One region of the Janthinobacterium sp. SUN033 genome, then DNA from elsewhere that is predicted to be linked to it. Evidence: riboswitches for the same ligand, from Rfam matches in the RefSeq annotation. Region 1 holds a riboswitch; the other holds the start of a gene.
What was found. A riboswitch is a leader RNA that binds a small molecule or an ion and turns the genes downstream of it on or off. The one in region 1 is predicted to bind thiamine pyrophosphate.
Positions count from the first base shown of each region.

Region 2: another riboswitch for thiamine pyrophosphate. It lies ahead of thiC (phosphomethylpyrimidine synthase ThiC); the one in region 1 lies ahead of OX460_RS00040 (TonB-dependent siderophore receptor).

Region 1 is NZ_JAPQNV010000001.1:6,997-10,111, reverse strand. Features, by position in the region: gene OX460_RS00050 (hypothetical protein) at 32-337, opposite strand; gene OX460_RS00045 (iron-containing alcohol dehydrogenase) at 480-1,637, shown strand; TPP riboswitch at 1,705-1,802, shown strand; gene OX460_RS00040 (TonB-dependent siderophore receptor) at 1,890-3,115, shown strand, end outside.
Region 2 is NZ_JAPQNV010000007.1:151,024-154,138, forward strand. Features, by position in the region: gene thiS (sulfur carrier protein ThiS) at 1-102, opposite strand, end outside; gene thiC (phosphomethylpyrimidine synthase ThiC) at 114-2,027, opposite strand; TPP riboswitch at 2,107-2,222, opposite strand; gene OX460_RS26250 (hypothetical protein) at 2,331-2,585, opposite strand; gene OX460_RS26255 (response regulator) at 2,624-3,115, opposite strand, start outside.

The DNA of each region.
Region 1 (3,115 bases):
CGCATGGTACGCCACAGCAACAAACCAATAGTTACAATATTTTCTCGTCATAGTGATATTGGGCAACAATCGGCCCCGCCTTGAACAGCGCTTCCTTCATGGCCGTGTCCAGGCGCGCGTCGCGGCGGCGCATCCATTCGAGCAGCATGGCCGCTTCCTTGCGGCTGGTGTCGCCCGCGTGCGCGAGCACGCGGCGCAGTTCCGGGTCCGTGCACGCCTCGAAACGCTGGCTGTTCAAGTCCAGCGCCTGCAGTGCGGCGATGGTGGCGCCGATGGCGCGGTGCATGTCGAGCGCGGTGGCCGGCAAGCCGGATTCTTCCAGTGGGACGGTGGTCATGCGCATTCCTTTTCGCGTGGTGGTGACATCGGCTGCATTCTCCACCGCGCGGACGAAAAGCTCAAGCGTCCACGGCACGTTTCCACCCATTCGGCCATAATCATGGCTCAGCAACAGCCTAAACCTCAGCGGCAGGAGCCCCATGTTCAATTTCGACTTTTACAATCCGACGCAAATCCTTTTCGGCCAGGGTCAGATCGCCGCCATCACGGCGCTGATCCCGCCGCAGGCCAGAGTGCTCATGACGTATGGCGGCGGCAGCATCAAGCAGAACGGCGTCTACGATGAAGTCAAGGCGGCGCTGGCCGGCCATACGGTGCTGGAATTTGCCGGCATCGAACCCAATCCCAGCTATGAAACCCTGATGCAGGCCGTGGCCATGGTGAAAAGCGAGCGCATCGACTTCCTGCTGGCCGTCGGCGGCGGTTCCGTGGTCGATGGCACCAAGTTCATCGCCGCGGCCGCCCTGCACGAAGGCGTGGCGTGGGACATCCTGGCCAAAGGCGGCAAGATCGTCGAAGCCGCCCTGCCCTTCGGCACCGTGTTGACCTTGCCGGCCACGGGCTCCGAAATGAATGGCTCGGCCGTGATCACGCGCAAGGCCACGCAGGAAAAGCGCTCGTTCATGAGCCGCAAGGTCTATCCTAAATTCTCCGTGCTGGACCCGTCGAAGACGTTCACCTTGCCGCTGCGCCAGGTGGGCAATGGCGTCGTCGATGCGTTCGCGCATGTGATGGAACAGTATTTGACCTACCCTGTGAACGCGTCCGTGCAAGACCGCTTCGCCGAAGGCATTTTATTGACGCTGATCGAGGAAGGCCCGAAAGCCCTGTCGCACCCGGACGACTACGACGTGCGCGCCAACGTGATGTGGAGCGCCACCCTGGCCTTGAACGGCCTGATCGGCGTGGGCGTGCCGCAGGACTGGTCCACGCACGCCATCGGCCACGAATTGACGGCCTTGTACGAACTCGACCATGCGCAAACCCTGGCCATCATCCTGCCCAGCATGTTGCGCGTGCGCAAACAAGCCAAGCGCGCCAAGCTGCTGCAATACGCGGCCCGCGTGTGGGGCCTGGACGGCGGCGACGAGGATGGCCGCATCGAGGCCGCCATCGCGCGCACGGAATTCTTCTTCCGCCACATGGGCGTCAAGACGCGCCTGGCCGACTATGGCCTCAACCACGCCAGCGTGGACGCCGTCGTGTCCGCCCTGGAAGCGCACGGCATGACGGCCCTGGGCGAACAGCGCGAAGTGACGCCCGCCGTCAGCCGCAAGGTGCTGGAACTCAGTCTGTAGATTCGCACCACACTGTTGTAAAACGGTCAGCCGGGTGGGACAGCTGGCCGTGGTTCATGCTAAGCTGTCATTTCGCTAGGGGTCCTGGAGCAGTCATCCGGGTGAGAGATACCCTTCGTACCTGATCTGGATAATGCCAGCGAAGGAAAGCGCAAAGTACCTCCCTCCTTTGATAGCTCCTGCGTTGGCGCCAGCCGAACAAGCAGCCTGCCGTGCTCTTTTTACAGAGACGGCTTGAACCACGAGCAATCTATGTCCACACCGAATTTATCTGTTTCTGTATTGACCCTGGCCATCCTGCACGCGTTTGCCGCGCCCGCCCTGGCTTCCGACGCAGCCGACCCGCAGGCGCAAAGCATGGCCGAAGTCGTCGTCACGGCCAGCAAGGCGCCGGCCGCCAAGCGCGCCTCCGTGGGCGGCTTCAGTGACGCGCCGCTGCTGCAGACGCCGGCATCCGTCACCGTCATTTCGCAAAAAGACATGCAGGACTTGCAGATCCGCAATCTCAGCGATGCCGTCAAGCTCGACACCAGCATCAACGACGCCTACAACGCCGTCGGCTATGCGGAACAGTTTTCCATCCGCGGTTTCAAGCTCGACAACAATTCCAGCTATCGCAAGGATGGCGTGGCCATTCCTGGCGACACGCAAATCCCGCTGGAAAACAAGGAACGCATCGAAGTGCTGAAGGGCCTGGCCGGCTTGCAGGCAGGCGTGGCCGCGCCGGGCGGCGTGATCGACTTCATCGTCAAGCGCCCCACCGCCGCCCCGCTGCGCACGGTCACCGTGGAAGCGCGCGAGCGCGGCACCGTGTACGGCGCCATCGACCTGGGCGGCCGCCTGGAAGACACGCGCTTCGGCTACCGCGTCAACGTGGCGGCCGAGCGCCTGCGCTCCTACATCAAGGGCGCGGACGGCAACCGCAAGTTCATTTCCGGCGCCTTCGACTGGCAGATTTCCCCGCAAGCCCTGCTGCAAATCGATGCCGACTACCAGGACAAGGCGCAGGCCACGGCGCCCGGCTTCCAGCTGCTGAACAATAAAACCTTGCCGACCGGCATCAGCGCCGACGCCATGCTCAACCTGCAGCCGTGGACGCGCCCCGTGGAAACCGTCACCAGCAATCTCGGCCTGCGCTTCCAGTACGCGTTCAATGACGACTGGCATGCCACCCTGTCGGCCAACCAGCACTCGTTCAAGCGCGACGACTACACGGCCTTCCCGTATGGCTGCAGCGCGCAAGACCTGTACCCCGGCTTCTGCGGCAATGGCGACTTCGACGTGTATGACTACCGCAGCCTGGGCGAGACGAAAAAACCGCTGAGCGCGCAAGCCATGATCCAGGGCAAGTTCGCCACCGGTTCCCTGCGCCATGAATTCACGGCCGGCGTCTCGACCTTCCGCCGCAAGGACCGCGCCGGCCTGTACGTGTACGACTGGGCCGGCGTGAGCAACATCTACCGCCCGCAGATCGTCGA
Region 2 (3,115 bases), on a different contig from region 1:
CTGGTTTTCCAGCGACAGCGCGGCGATCAATTGGTCCAGGGTTTGCCCCGGCGGCACCTGGTGCGGCGCGCCGTTGAGCGTGATGTCGATCAATGCAGTCATCACGCCCTCCTTCAGACCTTGCGGTACAGCTCGGCGCCGTTCTTGATGAATTCGATGGCTTTCACCTCCATCCCCTGCTGGAGCGCCTTGTCTTCCGCGATGCCCATGCCGGCCGCGTATTCGCGCACTTCCTGCGTGATCTTCATCGAGCAGAAATGCGGGCCGCACATGGAGCAGAAATGCGCCACCTTGGCCGAATCCTTGGGCAAGGTTTCATCGTGGAATTCGCGCGCCTTGTCCGGGTCCAGGCCGATGTTGAACTGGTCGTCCCAGCGGAATTCGAAGCGGGCTTTCGACAGCGCGTTGTCGCGGATTTGCGCGCCCGGATGGCCTTTCGCCAGGTCAGCCGCGTGCGCGGCGATCTTGTACGTGATGATGCCGTCCTTGACGTCCGCCTTGTTGGGCAGGCCCAGGTGTTCCTTCGGCGTCACGTAGCACAGCATGGCAGTGCCATACCAGCCGATCATGGCCGCGCCGATGCCCGAGGTGATGTGGTCATAGCCGGGCGCGATATCCGTCGTCAGCGGCCCCAAGGTGTAGAACGGCGCCTCGCCGCACTGTTCCAGCTGCAAATCCATGTTTTCCTTGATCAATTGCATGGGCACGTGGCCCGGACCTTCGATCATCACTTGCACGTCGTGCTTCCAGGCAACTTGCGTCAGCTCGCCCAGGGTTTTCAATTCGCCCAGCTGCGCCTCGTCGTTGGCGTCGTAGATGGAACCGGGGCGCAAGCCGTCGCCCAGCGAGAACGACACGTCATACGCCTTCATGATTTCGCAAATCTCTTCGAAATGCGTGTAGAGGAACGATTCCTGGTGGTGCGCCAGACACCATTTCGCCATGATGGAGCCGCCGCGCGAAACGATGCCCGTCAGGCGCTTGGCTGTCATCGGCACATAGCGCAGCAGCACGCCCGCGTGGATGGTGAAATAATCGACGCCCTGCTCGGCCTGCTCGATCAGGGTGTCGCGGAAGATTTCCCAAGTCAGATCTTCCGCCTTGCCGTTGACCTTTTCCAGCGCCTGGTAGATGGGCACGGTGCCGATGGGCACGGGACTGTTGCGCACGATCCATTCGCGCGTCTCGTGGATATGTTTACCTGTGGACAGGTCCATCACATTGTCGCCGCCCCAGCGGATGGCCCAGGTCATCTTTTCCACTTCCTCGCCGATGGAAGACGTCACGGCGGAATTGCCGATATTCGCATTGATTTTCACCAGGAAATTGCGGCCGATAATCATCGGTTCCACTTCCGGGTGGTTGATGTTGGCGGGAATGATGGCGCGGCCGCGGGCGATTTCCTCGCGCACGAATTCCGGCGTGATTTCGACCGGGATGCTGGCGCCGAAGGACTGGCCCGGATGCTGGCGGCCCATCAGGTCGGCCAGGCGCTCGCCCATGGGGCCGGAAGCCTTGAGTTCGCGCAAATACTCCTGGCGGCGCATGTTTTCGCGGATGGCAACGAATTCCATTTCCGGCGTGATGATGCCTTGGCGCGCGTAATGCATCTGCGTCACGTTCTTGCCGGCGATGGCGCGGCGCGGCTTGCGGTGCAAATTGAAACGCAGCTCGGCGAGCTTCGGGTCCGCCAGGCGGGCGATGCCGTAGTCGGAGGTGGGGCCAGGCAATTCTTCCGTGTCGGCACGCTCCATGATCCATGGCAGGCGCGGCGTATCGAGGCCGGAGCGGATATCGATATTCACGTCCGGATCCGTGTACGGGCCGGACGTGTCGTAGACGTAGATCGGCGGATTCTTTTCGCCGCCGAACGACGCTTCCGTGTCGGACTGGCTGATCTCGCGCATGGGCACGCGGATGTCGGGGCGGCTGCCTTGCACGTAAATCTTGCGCGAATTGGGCAGCGGCGCGATGGCGGCTTCGTCGACCGTGGCGGTGGCGGAGAGGAATTTCGGGTTGGCGTTCATTTTGGCTCCTTGGCTAGACTATTTTTAAGCCTGGAGCCAGCTAAGGAGGTTCGGAATTGCGCACGCGGAAAAGCGGGGTGCAGTCATCCTAAAGCTTCCCTTCGCTGGCATTATCCAGATCAGGTTCGGAGGGTATTTCTCACCCGCGCTTGCACCGTGTTTCCACAGCGAAAGGCAGGACCCCTAGCGTTTGCCGCCTTGCGGCAGCGAGCCAATTATACGCGGTTCACGCCGCGTGGCCAGATGATTTCTTGCAGGTGTCGTCTTTGCGCATCTGCTGCATTGCAACAGACTGCATCGCGCTTATTTCTTCTTGCCCCAGCGCCAGCTGGTCGGTTCGCCCTTCAGCTGGCAGATGAAAATGAGCACGGCAACGATGGCCACTTCATAGACGATGTAGCCGACCAGCATGGTTTGCGGAGGGAACAGGAAGGCGCCGCAGGCGAACAGCGCCAGCGCGGCCAGGAACACCAGCCAGCCTTGCCAGGTGATGGGCAAGCCCCAGCCCCAGCCATAGGTCTTGGCGGGGAACCAGTAGGAGGGAGATTTGTCGGTCATGATTTTTCCTGGTCTGTATCGATGGCGCCCAGTATAAATCAGGCACTGCGATGGCGCTCCGTGACATCGAGGCCGATGCCGCGGTAGCCGATGAAGCGGCTGCCCGTGTCGAACATCGGTTCGCCGCTGACCTGCAGGTATTGCGTGCTGCCGTCGAGGTTGGCGCGGCTGTAGATAAAGTCGAGAAACGGTTCCCTTGCGGCAATCTTGGCGTCGAGCAAGGCGCGTTCGGCCGCGTTCCAGCGCTGCGGCTCTTCCTCGCTGCCGATACCCAGCATTTCAGCCACGGGGCCGGAAAAGCGCGTCAAGTTGCCCTGCGCATCCTGTTCCCAGTACCAGTCGGACGACAGTTCCGTGAAACGCTGGAAGCGCGCTTCGCTTTCGCGCAGCTCCGCCGTGCGCACTTCCACCATCTGTTCCAGCGACTTGTTGTATTCGGCCAGCTTCTGGTACAGCAAGCGCACTTCCAGCATGTTGTGGATGCGCGTCTTGACTTCCACCAGGTCGAAGGGCTTGCTGACGAAATCCTT